One region of the Pseudomonas sp. GB2N2 genome, then DNA from elsewhere that is predicted to be linked to it. Evidence: predicted binding sites of a transcription regulator. Region 1 holds the regulator's gene; each other region holds the start of a gene.

Region 1 (4,445 bases):
GAAGTCAATCCGGACGGGACCCAGGTCGAATTGATCGACTCGGTGCGCATCACCCGTTTCGACGAGAAAGACCGCAAGACCCTGATTACTTCCACCCGCATGACCGTGTTCCCGCAACAGCAATATGCGCAGACCGAGCAACCCGTTAGAATCGACGGCGCTGGCGGTGTATCGACTGGCAAGGGAATGAAAGCGTATTTGAAAGAAAGCAGGATACACCTGCTATCGAACGTAAGAGGACAGTATGAGGCTCGTTAAAACTCTCCCTATTTTGCTCGGTCTGGGCGCAGCACTGGGAAGCGTGAGCGCCTGGGCTCTGCCGAACGATCAACAGCAGCCCATCCGCATTCAGGCCGACGACGCCCAACTGGACGACAAGAACGGCATTGCCACCTATAAAGGTGACGTGATCATCACCCAAGGCTCGATGAAGGTCACCGGCAATACTGTCACCATGACTCGCACCCCTGCGGGCGACATCGACGTCGTGACTTCGGTGGGCAACCTTGCCTACTTCGAGCAGTTGCAGACGGCGGGCGACACCAAGCCGGTTCAGGGCTGGGGCGTCACCATTCAGTATCACGCCTCGCAAGACCGCGTCGTGCTGATCGATCGCGCCAAGGTCGTCGACAAGGACGGTAACGTCACCCAAGGCGAGAAAATCGTCTACGACACCAACAAAAAGCTCGCCACCGCCGGTCGCGCCACAGGCACCAAAGTCACCGAGTCGCGCCCGCGCATCGACATGGTGATTCAGCCCAAGCCGAAAGCCGGCGAGCAGAAGGCCCCGTAATGGCAACTCTGAAAGCTCAGCATCTGGCCAAGAGCTACAAGAGCCGCCAGGTCGTGCGTGACGTGAGCCTGTCGATCGACAGTGGTCAGATCGTCGGCTTGCTCGGCCCGAACGGTGCCGGCAAAACCACCTGCTTCTACATGATCGTCGGCCTGGTTCAGGCCGATCAGGGCCGCGTTCTGATCGATGACCTGGACGTCAGCCACCAGCCGATGCACGGCCGTGCAAAAGCCGGTATCGGCTACCTGCCGCAAGAAGCGTCGATCTTTCGCAAGCTCTCGGTCGCCGACAACATCATGGCCATCCTCGAGACGCGCAAGGAACTGGACAAGGCCGGTCGTCGCAAGGAGCTGGAAAGCCTGCTGCAGGAATTCCACATCAGCCACATTCGCGACAACCTCGGCATGAGCCTGTCCGGTGGTGAACGCCGCCGCGTGGAAATCGCCCGCGCACTGGCGACCAACCCGAAATTCATCCTCCTCGACGAACCTTTCGCCGGTGTGGACCCGATTTCGGTCGGCGACATCAAACAGATCATCTACCACCTCAAGGCCAAGGGCATTGGTGTGCTGATCACGGACCACAACGTCCGTGAAACACTGGATATCTGCGAAACCGCTTACATCGTCAACGACGGCCAACTGATCGCTGAAGGTGACTCTGCCACCATCCTGGCCAACGACTTGGTGAAGGAAGTGTATCTGGGCCACGAGTTCCGCCTGTAAGCGCCAGTTGGCTGGCTGTCGCCGAGCGTTTGTCTCGATAAAAAATCAATAGTTTTTTATTGTTACAGCGCTCTAGGCAAACGTTAGGGTTTCAGGCATATAATTTGCTTATGTTTGGCGCTCCGGCGCCCTGTAGTGGATGGCGCATGTGCGCCGGGAATAAGGTGTTAAGCCCCTGCCATGAAACCATCGCTAGTCTTGAGAATGGGCCAGCAGCTGACGATGACACCGCAGCTGCAACAGGCCATCCGCCTGCTCCAATTGTCGACCCTGGATCTGCAACAGGAAATCCAGGAGGCCCTGGAGTCCAATCCGATGCTCGAACGCCAGGAAGAAGGCGACGACTTCGATAACGCCGACCCCTTGGCCGACAAAGCCGAACAGCCACCCAACGCCGACGTTTCAGAACCCTCCTACCAGGAAACCGCCCCGACGGTGGATAACCTCGAGGAAGGCGACTGGAACGAGCGCATTCCCAACGAACTGCCCGTCGACACTGCATGGGAAGATGTCTACCAGACTAGCGCCAGCAGTCTGCCGAGCAACGATGACGACGAGTGGGATTTCACCACCCGCACATCGGCCGGCGAAAGCCTGCAAAGCCACCTGCTGTGGCAGCTGAACCTTGCGCCGATGTCCGACACCGATCGCCTGATCGCCGTGACCCTGATCGATTGCATCAACAATCAGGGTTACCTGGACGAATCACTCGAGGAAATCCTCGAAGCCTTCGACCCGGAACTCGATATCGAACTGGATGAGATCGAAGCCGTCCTGCATCGCATCCAGCAATTCGAACCGGCCGGCATCGGTGCCCGCAACCTGAGCGAATGCTTGCTGCTGCAATTGCGTCAGCTGTCCGCCAAGACACCATGGCTGGCCGAGGCCAAGCGCCTCGTCAGCGACTACATTGACCTGCTCGGCAGCCGCGACTACAGCCAGTTGATGCGCCGCATGAAGCTCAAGGAAGATGAACTGCGCCAGGTCATTGAACTGGTGCAGAGTCTTAACCCGCGCCCGGGCTCGCAGATCGAGTCCAGCGAGGCCGAATACGTGGTGCCCGACGTGATCGTGCGCAAGGATAACGAGCGCTGGCTGGTCGAACTGAATCAGGAGTCGGTGCCACGGTTGCGGGTCAACGCCCAATACGCCGGTTTCGTGCGCCGCGCCGACACCAGTGCCGACAACACCTTCATGCGCAATCAGCTGCAGGAAGCCCGCTGGTTCATCAAGAGCCTGCAAAGCCGCAATGAAACCCTGATGAAGGTAGCCACCCAGATCGTCGAGCATCAGCGCGGTTTTCTGGAGTATGGCGACGAAGCGATGAAACCATTGGTGCTGCATGACATCGCCGAAGCGGTAGGCATGCATGAGTCGACGATTTCCCGGGTCACCACGCAAAAATTCATGCATACCCCTCGGGGAATATATGAGCTGAAATACTTTTTCTCCAGCCACGTGAGTACCTCCGAAGGCGGTGAATGCTCGTCCACGGCCATCCGCGCGATCATCAAAAAACTGGTTGCCGCGGAAAATCAGAAAAAGCCGTTGAGTGACAGCAAGATCGCTGGTTTACTGGAGGCACAAGGCATTCAGGTGGCTCGCCGCACCGTCGCCAAGTACCGCGAGTCCCTCGGGATCGCGCCTTCGAGCGAACGCAAGCGGTTGATGTAGAGCCACGCCACAGCGTTCCAGTGGTAGATCATCTGATCTACCGCTTTATGCACTGGCAACGAAGGAGAAGCTGTATGCAAGTCAACATCAGTGGACACCAACTGGAAGTGACCGAACCTCTTCGCACCTACATCGGCGAAAAACTCGAACGATTAGAGAGGCATTTCGACAAGATCACCAACGTGCAAGTCACGATGACGGTCGAAAAGCTCAAGCAGAAAATCGAAGCCACGCTGCATATTCCCGGTAATGAAGTGGTCGCCAACGCGGAACATACCGATATGTACGCGGCGATCGACGCATTGACCGACAAGCTGGATAAACAACTCAAAAAGCATAAGGAAAAGACCCAGAGCCTACTCCAGGGCGCGACCGGTCGTTAACACTCCCTACCCATGATCCGACTTGAAAGCATCCTGACCCCCGGCCGTTCCCTCGTGAACGTGCCGGGCGGCAGCAAAAAGAAAGCCCTCGAACAAATTGCCAATCTGATCGCCCGCGAAGTGCCGGGTCTGGAGATGCAAGATGTCTTCGAGGCTCTGATTGCCCGCGAAAAACTCGGCTCGACGGGGTTTGGTAACGGCATCGCTATTCCTCACTGTCGTCTCAAAGGTTGCACCTCGCCCATCAGTGCCTTGATGCACCTGGACGCCCCCATCGATTTCGACGCCATCGACGGCGCCCCGGTTGACCTGCTGTTTGTTTTGCTGGTCCCGGAAGCGGCTACCGATGCGCACCTTGAATTGCTCCGGCAGATCGCCAGCATGCTTGATCGCAAGGAAGTCCGTGATCGCCTGCGCAGCGCCTCGAGCAATGAAGCCTTGTATCAGGTTGTCCTGGACGAGCAAAACGGGCACTAATCATGCGCTTGATCATCGTCAGTGGCCGTTCCGGCTCAGGTAAAAGTACTGCGCTCGATGTGCTCGAGGACAGTGGCTATTACTGCATCGACAACCTGCCTGCCGGGTTGCTGCCGGAACTGGCCGAACGAGCGCTGATTAACACCGAACTGGCTCAGCCGCTGGTTGCGGTCTCCATCGACGCGCGCAACCTGCCGAGCCATTTAAGTCGTTTTCCGGAATTGCTCGAAGAACTCCGCGGCCGGCATATCCAGTGCGATGTCCTGTACCTGGATGCCGACGAAGAAACCTTGCTCAAACGCTTTTCGGAAACCCGCCGGCGTCACCCGCTGAGCAGTGCCAATCGCTCGCTGGCCGAGGCGATCAACTACGAAACCAGCTTGCTCGGGCCGA
Region 2 (4,445 bases), 2.5 Mb from region 1:
GGTGGAACGCATCGTCAACATGAACTGGGAGGAGATTCATCCACCTCCCAAGGGCACCGGGCGCGATCATTACCTGACTGCTGTGACTCGGGTCGACAATCAGTTAGTCGAAATCATCGACGTCGAGAAAGTGCTGGCGGAAGTGGCGCCCACCCCGGAAGCGATTTCCGTGGGTGTGGTCGACGTCGAGACCCAGCACAAGGCGCTGTCGCTGAAAGTGCTGACGGTCGATGACTCGTCGGTGGCGCGCAAGCAGGTCACGCGTTGCCTGCAGACGGTGGGTGTCGAAGTCGTGGCGTTGAACGACGGCAAGCAGGCGCTGGATTACTTGCGCAAGCTGGTCGACGAGGGCAAGAAGCCGGAAGAAGAGTTCCTGATGATGATCTCCGACATCGAGATGCCGGAGATGGACGGGTACACCCTGACGGCCGAAATCCGCAACGACCCGCGCATGCAAAAGCTGCATATCATCCTGCATACTTCGTTGTCGGGGGTGTTCAATCAGGCGATGGTCAAGAAAGTCGGTGCCGATGACTTCCTGGCCAAATTCCGCCCTGACGACCTGGCATCCCGGGTGGTTGACCGGATCAAAGCAGCAGACATCAGCTAGGGGCCTTCTGCCCCTGGCGGTTAACACGATTTAAGAGGCGGTATCTTTGTCTACGGGTAATTTGGATTTCGAACAGTTCCGGGTCTTCCTGGAAAAAGCCTGTGGCATTTTGCTCGGTGAAAACAAGCAGTACCTGGTCTCGAGCCGTCTCAACAAACTGATGGAGCAGCAAGGCATCAAGTCGCTGGGCGAGTTGGTCCAGCGCATCCAGACCCAGCCGCGCAGTGGTTTGCGCGAGATGGTGGTGGATGCCATGACGACCAACGAAACCCTGTGGTTTCGCGACACCTATCCGTTCGAAGTGTTGAAAAACAAGGTGCTGCCCGAAGCGATCAAGGCCGCTCCCGGCCAGCGTCTGCGGATCTGGTCGGCGGCGTGCTCGTCGGGGCAGGAACCGTATTCGCTGTCGATGTCGATCGACGAGTTCGAGCGGGTCAACCTGGGCCAGTTGAAGATGGGCGTGCAGATTGTTGCCACTGACTTGTCCGGCACCATGCTGACCAACTGCAAGACCGGCGAGTACGACAGCCTGGCCCTCGGTCGGGGCTTGTCGCCGGAGCGCCTGCAGCGTTATTTCGATCCGAAAGGGGCAGGGCGCTGGGCGATCAAGGCACCGATCAAGAGCCGGGTGGAGTTTCGCTCGTTCAACTTGCTGGACAGCTACGCGAGCCTGGGCAAGTTCGACATCGTGTTCTGCCGCAACGTATTGATCTACTTTTCCGCCGAGGTGAAGAAGGACATTCTGCTGCGAATTCACAGCACGCTGAAGCCGGGCGGTTATCTGTTCCTGGGTGCGTCGGAAGCGTTGAACGGTTTGCCGGATCATTACCAGATGGTTCAGTGCAGTCCTGGGATTATTTATCAGGCGAAGTGATGTTTTGGCAGCACATTGAAAAATGGGAGTCCTTTGGGGCTCCTTTTTTTTTGCCTGATGAACATCCGGTTATCACCTCGCTCCTGCGGGGGGGGGGGGGCGATGTAGCTCGTGAAAAGCGGCAGAAAAGCGGCAGCCAGCGGAAACCCGTTGCCGCTTTTCTGGCATGGCCGCATCACCCCCGCCCGCAAAGCCCCGGTTTCCGGGCGTTGTCGAATTGGCACGCCGCTTGCTAAGTCACAGATACGAAAAATCAGGTCACCCGAAGGTTTCCCGACATGAGCATCAGCTTCGATAAAGCGCTCGGTATCCACGAACAAGCCCTGGGCTTCCGCGCCCAGCGTGCCGAAGTACTGGCCAACAACATCGCCAACGCCGACACCCCGAACTACAAGGCTCGGGATCTGGACTTCTCGAAAGTGCTCGCCGAGCAAAGCGAGAAAACCAAGAACGGCACCTTCGCCTTGAACATGACCAACAGCCGTCATATCGAAGCCGAAGGCCTGGGCAATGGCGACGAGTCGCTGATGTATCGCACGCCGATGCAACCGTCGATCGACCAAAACACGGTGGACGCCCAACTGGAGCAGTCGAACTACGCGGAAAACGCGGTCAACTTCCAGGCCAGCTTCACCCTGCTCAACAGTAAATTCAAAGGGCTGATATCCGCCCTGCGTGGAGAGTAAGTCATGTCCCTGTCCAGCGTTTTCAACATTGCCGGTACCGGCATGAGTGCTCAGACCACTCGCCTGAACACCGTGGCTTCGAACATCGCCAACGCCGAAACCGTTTCGTCGAGCATCGACAAGACATACCGCGCTCGTCACCCGGTGTTCGCCACCATGTTCCAGGGCGGTCAGAGCGGCGGCAGCGATTCGCTGTTCCAGAACCAGGACGCCGCGGGCCAGGGCGTGCAGGTGCTGGGCGTGGTCGAAGACCAGAGCAATCTGGAAGCTCGCTACGAACCGAACCATCCGGCGGCCGACGCCAAGGGCTACGTCTACTACCCGAACGTCAACGTGGTGGAAGAAATGGCCGACATGATTTCCGCGAGCCGTTCGTTCCAGACCAACGCCGAAATGATGAACACCGCCAAAACCATGATGCAGAAGGTCCTGACCCTCGGTCAGTGATAAGGGGCGACTCAGATGAGTGTTACCGATACCACCAGCAGCCTTAGCCTCAAAGACATCCTGGCCAACTCTTCGGTCAAGACCAACACCAGTGCCGATGGCCTGGCGTCCGCGACGAACAGCGCCACCGGTAAAAAAGCCTTGGGCAAAGATGCGTTCCTGCAATTGCTGGTAACGCAACTGAAAAACCAGAACCCACTGGAGCCGCAGGACAACGGCGCGTTCGTTGCCCAGTTGGCGCAGTTCAGCAGCCTTGAAGGCATCACCACGCTCAACGATACCGTGAGCGGGATCGCCGGCAACTACAACTCGTCGCAAGCGTTGCAGGCTTCATCGCTGGTCGGGCGTTCGGTCATTGCGCCGGGTGACAAGGCCGTGGTCGATACCACCAAGAGCTTCAACGGCACCATCGCCGTACCGGCGTCGGCAGACCCGGTCACGCTGAAAATTACCGACGCCGACGGCAAGCTCATCCGCACCATCGACCTGGGCACGCAGAAAGTCGGCAACACCAGTTTCATCTGGGACGGCAAGGACGATGCGGGCACAGTAGCCGCGGCGGGTACGTACAACTTTACCGCCAGCGCGACTTACGACGGCAAGGCCACCTCGCTGGTGACCAACCTGCCGGCGACTGTCAGCAGCGTGACCATCAGCCAGACCGGCGGTGAGTTGATGCTCAATCTGGCCGGGCTGGGCAGCATTGCCCTGTCCAAAGTACAAACCATTGGTATATAGAGCCGACTAACACGGCACAAAGGAGTGGAATATGTCTTTCAATATCGGCCTTAGCGGTCTCTATGCAGCCAATAAACAACTGGACGTGACGGGCAACAACATCGCCAACGTCGCGACCACCGGTTTCAAATCGTCCCGTGCAGAATTCGAAGACGTGTACTCGGCCACCAAGCTGGGTACCGGCACCAAAGTCGTCGGTAACGGCGTGCGTCTGGCCAACGTCTCCCAGCAGTTCACCCAGGGCGACATCAACAACACCGGCAACGTGTTGGACATGGGCATCAACGGTTCCGGTTTCTTCGTCCTGAACGACAGCGGCTCGCTGTCCTACACCCGTGCCGGTACGTTCAAGGTTGACAAGGAAGGTTACGTCACCAACACCGACGGCACTGCGCGCCTGCAGGGCTACGGCGTGGATGCCAATGGCAAGATCGTCAATGGCGTTCTGACTGACCTGCGCATCGATACTTCGAACCTGTCGCCGAAAACCACGACCAGCGTGTCGTCGACGATCAACCTGAACTCCACGGCTGACATCATCGACCAGGTTGCCCTGCCGTTCGACCCGAGCAAGACCGCTACTTTTACCAAGCAGTTCAGTACCCCGATTTTCGACACTCAGGGTAACCAGCACACCATGGATCAATTCATGGTCAAGACTGCGGCGAACACCTGGAAAACCTACACCCTGATCGATGGTCGCAACCCGAACGGCAGCGATCCGGCCCTCGCGGCTTCTCCGCCGGTTGCTTCGACCATGGCGTTCGACACTTCCGGCAAACTGGTTTCGGTGACTACGCCGCCGGCGGTCGTCAGCCCCGACCTGAAAGTCACTGGCTGGATTCCCGGCAAAGTGACCAACGGCGTCTGGGCAGCCAACGGCGCTGCTGCCGATCCGGCTGGCGTGACGATCTCGATGTCCAACACCACCCAGTTCAACGCCGATACCGCCCGTTCGATTCCGGCACAGAACGGCTACGCCACTGGCGAGATCACCAACCTGACCATCGATGGCAATGGCGTGTTTCTGGCCAACTTCAGCAACAACCAGACCAAGGCGATTGGTCAGGTCTCGCTGGCCAGCTTCACC
Region 3 (4,445 bases), 640 kb from region 1:
TTGCGTTGTCTGGTCGCCGGTGCCGTTAAGCCCGACCACCAGGCCGTAGCCGATCAATTGGTTGGAACGCACGCCGGAAATACTGGCGATATCCTTCAGCCGCTCGGCTTGAGCGTTGAAGGCCGCAGACAGCAAAAGTGCGGCCACCATGAGGCTTTTGAAATTCAACGTGGCCACCTAGAAAGGGAACAGCGGGCTGAGGAAGAAACGGTCGAACCAGCCTGGCTGACTCGCATCGGCAAACGAACCGGTGCCCGAGTAGGTGATGCGTGCATCGGCGATGCGGGTCGACGAAACGGTGTTGTCGGTGGCGATGTCGTCGGCCCGGACCAGGCCGGCAATCCGCACCAGCTCGTCACCGGTGTTGAGCGTCATCCACTTCTCGCCGCGTACGGCGATGATGCCATTGGGCAATACGTCAGCAACGGTCACGGTGATCGAACCGGTCAGGCTGTTGCCCTGCCCGGCCTTGCTGTCGCCCTTGGTGGCGCGATCGCCGCTGTAGCCGGCGTCCAGACTCAGGTCACCGCTGCCCAGCGGGTTGTTGGTGTTCGGCACCGTCCCGAACAGCGACGACAAGCCAATGCTCGCCTTGCTGGTCTTGCCGACCTGGGAGTTGGCATTCTTGCTGGCCTGGGTCTTCTCGTTCAGGGTGATGGTGATGATGTCACCAACCCGGAACGCCTTGCGGTCGCTGTACAGGTTCTGTTCAAAACCGGCCTGATAGATCGAGCCGTTGTTCGCGGCAGCCGGCAGCGGCGTACGCGGCAACACCGGGGCGTAGTAAGGGTCATTTGGCTTGGGCGTCGGACCGACGCAACCCGTCAGAGCGGTAACCCCACCCATTGCCAGAACAAGCGCCAGAACAGATACAAAGCGATTCATGACCCTACCTCACGGTATTGCAGGCGGCCTCATGGCCGCCTCATAGACTTGATTACAGATTCTGCGTTACGAACGAGAGCATCTGGTCGGCGGTGGAGATCACCTTGGAGTTCATCTCGTAGGCGCGCTGAGTGGTGATCATGTTGACCATCTCCTCAACGGTGCTGACGTTGGACGTTTCCAGGGTGTTCTGCAGCGTGGTGCCGAAACCGTTCAGGCCTGGCGTACCGACTTGTGGTGCACCGCTGGCTGCGGTTTCCAGGAACAGGTTGTTACCCACGGCTTGCAGGCCGGCGGGGTTGATGAAGTCGGCGGTTTGCAGGTTGCCGATCACCTGGGACGCCGGGTTGCCGGTGATGGTGATGGACACGGTGCCGTCGCGACCGACCGTGAAGGTCTGGGCATCGTTCGGAATCACAATGGCCGGTTCCAGGGCAAAGCCGCTGGCGTTCACGACCTGACCGTTGGAGTCGAGGTGGAACGTGCCGTCACGGGTGTAGGACGTGGTGCCGTCCGGTTGCAGGATCTGGAAGAAACCGCGACCGTCGACCGCGAGGTCCAGTGGCTGCTCGGTGGTTTGCAGGCTGCCGGCGTTGAAGTTTTTCTGAGTGCCGACAATGCGCACACCGGTACCCAGTTGCAGACCCGACGGCAATTCGCTGTCCTGGGTCGACTGAGCGCCTGGCTGGCGTTTGATCTGATAGAGCAAGTCCTGGAACTCGGCGCGGTCACGTTTGAAACCCGTGGTCGAGACGTTCGCCAGGTTGTTGGAAATGGTCGTCAGGTTGGTGTCCTGGGCGGACAGACCTGTTTTGGCAACCCATAGAGCCGGAAGCATTCGATTCTCCTCGTGCGCCTGTTTTACGGCGCGACGTTCTGATAATTAGCTGATCTGCAAGACCCGAGCCATGGCCTGGTCATCTTCTTTGGCGGTGTTCATCATCTTGATGTGCAGCTCGAATTGCTTGGCCAGGGCCAGCACCGAGGTCATCTCTTCCACGGCATTGACGTTGCTCGATTCAACGAACCCGGACACCAGTTTGACGGTGCCATCGGCTTGCGCCGGCTGGCCGTCCTTGGTGTGAATGGAACCGTCCAGGCCTTTGGTCATGTTCTTGAAGTCCGGGTTGACCAGCTTGATGCGGTCGACTTCCGCCATCACGCGAGGACCTTCGCCCATCGCACGGATGCTGATGGTGCCGTCCTCGCCGATTTCGACTTGCTGCTCGGGCGGCACGGAGATCGGTCCGCCATTGCCCAGCACCGGCATGCCGTTGCCGGCGCGCAACACGCCGAGGGCGTCAATGTTCAGGCTACCGGTGCGCACGTAGCTTTCGCCGCCGTCCGGGTTCTGCACGGCGATCCAGCCAGGGCCTTGCACCGCGACGTCGAGGTCGCGACCGGTTTCCACCAGCGAGCCAGGGGAGAAGTCAGTAGCCGGACGTTCGGACATGGCAAACGCACGCGCCGGAAAGACGTCGCCGAACACCGGCATCGAACGCGCCTGCTCCAGGTCTTTCTGGAAACCGTTGGTGGAGATGTTCGCCAGGTTGTTCGCGTGAGCCTTCTGCGCCAGTGCATTCTGGCTGGCGCCGGTCATTGCCACATAAAGGTACTTGTCCACACTCTTTCCTCTGCATGCCGGACGTTTGCCGCCCACCGCTGTACTGCTGAGCGATAAGCAATTTGCAGACCAACTTTTTTCTGGCGGCGCCGGGCCCGGCAAACAAAGGACTTGGAGGGTTTACAGGGGAATGGGGAAATGTATCAAAGACGAAAAACCGGCGGTGTTATGCCGCTTTCGGCAAGCCTCGACCTGACAGGCTCACCGCAAACCGTTTTAGCAGCTGCTACAGCGGCCTATGCGTTTCCGGGGTCTTTGCCAATCTCATACTCACGCAACTTGTTGGCAATGGTCGTGTGGGAAACCCCAAGGCGCTTGCCCAGCTGCCGACTGCTCGGATGCTCGGAATACAGGCGCTCCAGCACTGCTTTCTCGAACCGCCCGACAATCGCATCCAGCCCGCCTTCCAGCGAGAAATCGCCAAGCGGCTGACGCACACCGTAGTCCGGCAGGCGAATGTGCTCGGCCTTCACCGTCCCGCCCTCGCACAACGAAACCGCCTGGAACAATACGTTTTCCAGTTGCCGAACGTTGCCCGGCCAGTGGTAGTGACGGAGCCGGTCCACGGCTGCCGGCGCCAGTTTCGGCAGCGGACAACCGATCTGCCGACTGGCCTGATCGAGGAAGTGCTCCACCAGCGGCGTCAATCCGTCGAGGCACTCGCGCAATGGCGGAATGTGCAACGACAGCACGTTCAAGCGGTGATACAAATCCTGGCGAAACTCTCCCCGAGCGCACAACTCCGAAAGATCAACCTGCGTCGCACAGATCACCCGCACGTCCAGATAAACCTCTTCATCACTGCCCACACGACGGAAGCATCCATCCTGCAGGAAGCGCAGCAATTTCACCTGCAGGCGCGGGCTCATTTCTCCTACGCCGTCGAGAAACAGCGTACCGCCCGCCGTCAACTCCAGCAGCCCGAGCTTGCCCTCGGCGCGAGCCCCTTCGAATGCGCCCGGGCCATACCCGAACAGTTCGGTCTCGGCCATCGACTCCGGCAGGCCGGCGCAATTGAGCGCCATCAACGGCGATTGCCCACGCGGGCTCGCCAGGTGGCAGGCCCGTGCCAGCAATTCCTTGCCGGTGCCGGTTTCGCCTTCTATCAATAGCGGCGCGTCCAGCGGAGCCATACGCCGGGCCTCGCGCACCACCGCCGCCATCACTTTCGAACTCTGGAAAATGCTGTCGAAGCCGCGTAACTCCTGCTTGCGCACGTTGTAGATGCGCTCGCCCACCCGGTCCGCACGGTGCAGCGTCAGCACTGCGCCGGCCATGGCTTCGCTGTCGTCATGCTCCGATTGCAGCGGCGCGATGTCGGCGAGGAACACGTCACCCTTGACCTTGACCCGCAACCCGTTGATCCGCGACTTGCTGGCGCGCACCAGTTCCGGCAAATCGAAGTCCTCGGCATACCGCGACAACGCAATCCCCGGCACCTCATCGACGCGCACGCCAAGCAACTGTGCCGCCGCGCGATTGGCCGCGACGATCGAACCGCCCATGTCAATCGACAACACCGGAAACTCCAGCGCGCCGAGCAATGCATTGAGCTCCATATGCCGACGCTCACTGGGCATCAGGCCCACACGCTTGACGCCGAAAACCCCGGCAATCGACTCGAATTTCGGACGCAACGCCTGGAATTGAATGTTGATCAGGTTCGGGCAATGCAAGTAAATCGCGTTGCCGTGCTCACCGCCAACCTCACCGCGAGCAACGTTGATTCCGTACTCCACCAGCAGGTTGAGAATGTCGCGCAGGATGCCGATGCGGTTCTGGCAATGGACTTTGATACGCATAGAAAGGCCCGAAACAGGAGTGATCGAGGCCCCGGGCGAGGATTTTTCTTCGAGGGACCAAGTTAGTCGTCAAGATTACGTGACACTTGTGGGCCATTTCAAACCAGAAATCCCCATGCCTTGCGTTATGACCG
Region 4 (4,445 bases), 680 kb from region 1:
GTTCTTCGCCAGAATGGTAATACCGCGTTCTTTCTCCTGGTCGTTGGAGTCCATCACGCGCTCGTCGTTGAGCTCGTTGCGCTCCAGGGTGCCGGATTGACGCAAGAGTTTGTCTACCAGGGTGGTTTTACCATGGTCAACGTGAGCAATGATGGCGATGTTGCGTAGATTTTCGATCACTTGTGTATCTCGATCAGAGGATTCGGTGTGCTGACAAGTCTTGGCAGCGATTAACAGTAGAGTCAGGCCTTGCCGTTACAGCTTGACGGCAGAGTCGGGGGGCCGGTGACGCAGGCCACAGGCAAACAGCCCCGGGCTCTTAGCTCGGTCGATAAACGCGCACATTGGCATGCCCCTCACTGAGCAAATGGTGGGCATGCAGGCGACTCATCACGCCTTTGTCGCAATACAGCAGGTACTGGCGAGTAGGGTCCAGTTCCTTGAAACGAGCGTTCAGTGCATAAAACGGCATCGTCTGTACCTCAATGCCAGCAAGTTCCAGCGGCTCGTCTTCAGCGGCATCCGGGTGACGGATGTCGATGATGATCTGGCTCGCCAGTGCTTCGCTGACTTCTTCGATCTGCAAATCCTGGCCCAATTCGTCGATCACGCGATCGATCGGCACCAGTTTGGCGTTCTCGAGCGCACGCTCAAGGACCGCCATGTCGAATTCTTTCTCTTCATGCTCCACGCGCGGACGCTTGGCGTGGGTCTTGGGGTTCACCGAGATGACCCCACAGTACTCCGGCATGTGCTTGGCGAAGTCGGCAGTGCCGATTTCGTTGGCCAGATCGATGATGTCCTGCTTGTGACTGGCAATCAGCGGACGCAAGACCAGCTTGTCGGTCACGCAGTCGATCACAGACAGGTTCGGCAACGTCTGGCTCGACACCTGGGAAATCGCTTCACCGGTGACCAGCGCTTCGATCTCCAGCCGATCGGCAATACGGGAAGCAGCGCGCAACATCATACGCTTCAAAACTACGCCCATATGACTGTTATCGACTTTCCCGAGAATTTCTCCCAGTACTTCCTCGAAAGGCACACTGACAAATAACACGCGTTGGGAGCTGCCGTACTTCTTCCAGATGAAGTGCGCAACCTCCATGACCCCCAATTCATGGGCCCGTCCGCCCAGATTGAAGAAGCAGAAGTGGCTCATCAGGCCACGGCGCATGATCTGGTACGCGGCAACGGTGGAGTCGAAGCCGCCGGACATCAGCACGAGCGTCTGTTCCAGGGCACCCAGCGGATAACCGCCGATGCTGTTGTGCTGGTTGTGGATCACGAACAACCGTTTGTCGCGAATTTCGAGTCGAACTTCGATTTCCGGCTCTTTCAAGGAAATGCCGGCGGCGCCGCACTGACGACGCAGTTGGCTGCCGACGTATTTCTCAACGTCCATCGAGGTGAATTCATGCTTGCCGGCGCGTTTGCAGCGCACCGAAAAAATCTTCCCTGCCAGCGCATCGCCAAAGTGCAGCTTGCACCTGGCAACAATATCGTCGAAGTCACCCAGAGGGTATTCGTCGACCTGCAGGAAATGCGCGATGCCCGGCATGCAGCTCAGGCGCTCGGTCATGTCCTTCAATACTTTGGGCTCGCTGACGCGGGTTTCAAGCTCGAGATTGTCCCACACACCGTTCACCACCACCGCCGGGTCCAGATCACGGAGCACGGTGCGGATGTTTTTGGCCAACTGGCGGATGAAACGCATCCGTACCGGGCGGCTCTTGATGGTGATCTCGGGGAAGACTTTTACGATTAGTTTCATGAAAACAGCGCGCGCTGGGCCAGCCGAAAAAGGGGGGCGCGGATTATAGCGGAAATTGCTCAAGGTTTAACCAGTTAATGTGCAGAAGGTTTTTAACGCACCAAAACAGGTCGTTTGCGAAATTTTGCGCCACATTGCAGGGCAGGTTTTTCTTCCTTAATGCGCATTCCACCCTCATAAGCGTGATTTTGGCGCAGAAAATCCATGCTGGGGCACTGGCATGCAATTTGCTCCCTTGTGAGGCAGGTTGCCTTGGCAGAGTATTCGCGCCGGCATCACCCACATTCCAAGGGCCATCCACTACCCAAGCCCGAAGCCACCCGGAGGACACTATGTCGAAGTCGGTTCAACTCATCAAAGATCATGACGTCAAGTGGATTGATCTGCGCTTCACGGACACCAAAGGCACTCAGCACCACGTGACCATGCCGGCTCGCGACGCACTGGATGATGCTTTCTTTGAAGAAGGCAAAATGTTCGACGGTTCCTCCATCGAAGGCTGGAAAGGCATCGAAGCGTCCGACATGATCCTGCTGCCAGACGACAGCACCGCCGTTCTCGACCCGTTCACCGAAGACCCAACGCTGATCATTGTGTGCGACGTCATCGAGCCGTCGACCATGCAAGGCTACGACCGCGACCCACGTGCGATCGCCAAGCGTGCCGAGGAATACCTGAAGTCGACCGGTATCGGTGACACCGTATTCGTAGGCCCGGAACCTGAGTTCTTCATCTTCGATCAAGTGAAGTTCAAGTCCGACATTTCCGGCTCGATGTTCAAAATCTTCTCCGAGCAAGGTTCCTGGATGTCCGACCAGGACGTCGAAGGCGGCAACCATGGCCACCGTCCAGGTATCAAAGGCGGCTACTTCCCGGTTCCACCGTTTGACCACGACCACGAAATCCGTACCTCCATGTGCAACGCCATGGAAGAAATGGGCCTGGTCATCGAAGTTCACCACCACGAAGTGGCGACTGCCGGTCAGAACGAAATCGGCGTCAAATTCAACACCCTGGTAGCCAAGGCTGACGAAGTTCAGACCCTGAAATACTGCGTACACAACGTTGCTGTTGCTTACGGCCGCACCGCGACCTTCATGCCTAAGCCTCTGTACGGCGACAACGGTTCGGGTATGCACGTCCACCTGTCCATCGCCAAAGATGGCAAGAACACCTTCGCTGGTGAAGGTTATGCCGGCCTGTCCGACACCGCCCTGTTCTTCATCGGCGGCATCATCAAGCACGGTAAGGCACTGAACGGCTTCACCAACCCGTCGACCAACTCCTACAAGCGTCTGGTCCCAGGTTTCGAAGCTCCGGTCATGCTGGCCTACTCGGCTCGCAACCGTTCCGCCTCGATCCGTATTCCTTACGTGTCCAGCCCTCGCGCTCGCCGTATCGAAGCACGCTTCCCGGATCCGGCAGCCAACCCGTACCTGGCCTTCGCTGCCTTGGTAATGGCTGGCCTGGACGGCATCCAGAACAAGACCCACCCTGGCGATGCAGCTGACAAAAACCTGTATGACCTGCCGCCTGAAGAGGCGAAAGAGATTCCACAAGTTTGCGGCAGCCTGAAAGAAGCTTTGGAAGAGCTGGACAAAGGTCGTGCGTTCCTGACCAAAGGCGGCGTGTTCTCCGACGACTTCATCGACGCTTACATCGCTCTGAAAAGCGAAGAAGAAATCAAGGTCCGCACCTTCGTACACCCACTGGAATACGAGCTGTACTACAGCTGCTGATCCGGTAGCGCCTGCACAAGCGGCGTGACAAAAAGAGGCCTCCTTCGGGAGGCTTTTTTTATGCGCGCATTTCAGCGGGCGCCAACGGCCCCGTGTGGGAGCGGGCTTGCTCGCACACATGGGATTTTTTTCGCCAAGGATATCCCGGTAATCCATGCCCAAATGTTTACCGCTTGGGTCAATCCCCAGCCCTGACCTATGCTGCAACCCAACGCTTTCGCTTCTGGTCTATTTTATGGGTCGTGGTTTTCTGTTCATTCTGCTGCTGATCGCCCTGCCCGCCGCCGCGCAGATCTACAAATACACCGACGCCGCCGGCAACACCGCCTACAGCAATCAGCCACCCGATGGCGTGAAGGCGCAGCCGGTCGAGTTGCCGCCGCTCAATAGCGTCGAGCGTCAGGCGCCTCCGACTCCACCGGCCGAAGCCTCCAGCCGTGACCAACCGCGCAGCGCCTACGAGGTACTGGAGCTGACCAACTTGCCCACCACCGAAGCGCTGCGCGCCAACAACGGCACCTTTACTGTCAACGTGTTGATCAAGCCGCGCCTGCAAGGTGCGCATCTGTTCAGGCTGTTGCTGGACGACCAGCCGTACGGCCAAGCGAGCAATGTTCCGATCCTGCAACTGGTCAACGTTGATCGCGGCACCCACAGCCTCGCGGTCCAGGTGATCGATGGGGAAAACGTGATCCAGCAGAGTTCGACAGTGACCTTCACCCTCCAACGGGTGCACACGCCGTGAGGCTGTGGTTGTTGATCGCCTGCCTGACCATCCCGCCCGCATCAGCGCAAGTGTTCACTTACGTCGACGCCCAGGGCAATCGGGTCTTCACCGACCAACCTGGCTCCGTCAAAGCCAAGCGCGTGCCGCTGGCGACGAGCAATCGCATGTCCGCCAATCCCACCGGCGCAGCGCCAGTGATTGCCGA

What was found. The regulator sigma-54, encoded in region 1, starts transcription at its own class of promoters, with help from an activator protein. The targets are predictions, from matches to a motif close to ANTGGCATNNANNTTGCTNT.
Region 2: the regulator sigma-54 is predicted to act here: its motif matches at 1,701-1,720, upstream of flgB (flagellar basal body rod protein FlgB).
Region 3: the regulator sigma-54 is predicted to act here: its motif matches at 2,564-2,583, upstream of ACYZT4_RS13525 (flagellar basal body rod protein FlgF).
Region 4: the regulator sigma-54 is predicted to act here: its motif matches at 1,989-2,008, upstream of glnA (type I glutamate--ammonia ligase).

What each region holds. Positions count from the first base shown of each region.
Region 1 covers NZ_CM142701.1:3,557,399-3,561,843, forward strand. Annotated here, with positions in the region: gene lptC (LPS export ABC transporter periplasmic protein LptC) at 1-258, shown strand, start outside; gene lptA (lipopolysaccharide transport periplasmic protein LptA) at 245-793, shown strand; gene lptB (LPS export ABC transporter ATP-binding protein) at 793-1,518, shown strand; gene ACYZT4_RS16550 (RNA polymerase factor sigma-54) at 1,699-3,192, shown strand; gene hpf (ribosome hibernation-promoting factor, HPF/YfiA family) at 3,267-3,575, shown strand; gene ptsN (PTS IIA-like nitrogen regulatory protein PtsN) at 3,588-4,052, shown strand; gene rapZ (RNase adapter RapZ) at 4,055-4,445, shown strand, end outside.
Region 2 covers NZ_CM142701.1:156,948-161,392, forward strand. Annotated here, with positions in the region: gene ACYZT4_RS00765 (chemotaxis protein CheV) at 1-610, shown strand, start outside; gene cheR (protein-glutamate O-methyltransferase CheR) at 657-1,484, shown strand; gene flgB (flagellar basal body rod protein FlgB) at 1,763-2,170, shown strand; gene flgC (flagellar basal body rod protein FlgC) at 2,174-2,617, shown strand; gene flgD (flagellar hook assembly protein FlgD) at 2,633-3,355, shown strand; gene flgE (flagellar hook protein FlgE) at 3,387-4,445, shown strand, end outside.
Region 3 covers NZ_CM142701.1:2,917,939-2,922,383, forward strand. Annotated here, with positions in the region: gene ACYZT4_RS13510 (flagellar basal body P-ring protein FlgI) at 1-150, opposite strand, end outside; gene flgH (flagellar basal body L-ring protein FlgH) at 178-885, opposite strand; gene flgG (flagellar basal-body rod protein FlgG) at 938-1,723, opposite strand; gene ACYZT4_RS13525 (flagellar basal body rod protein FlgF) at 1,769-2,509, opposite strand; gene ACYZT4_RS13530 (sigma-54-dependent transcriptional regulator) at 2,746-4,311, opposite strand.
Region 4 covers NZ_CM142701.1:4,234,918-4,239,362, forward strand. Annotated here, with positions in the region: gene typA (translational GTPase TypA) at 1-180, opposite strand, end outside; gene thiI (tRNA uracil 4-sulfurtransferase ThiI) at 320-1,774, opposite strand; gene glnA (type I glutamate--ammonia ligase) at 2,107-3,513, shown strand; gene ACYZT4_RS19485 (DUF4124 domain-containing protein) at 3,749-4,258, shown strand; gene ACYZT4_RS19490 (DUF4124 domain-containing protein) at 4,255-4,445, shown strand, end outside.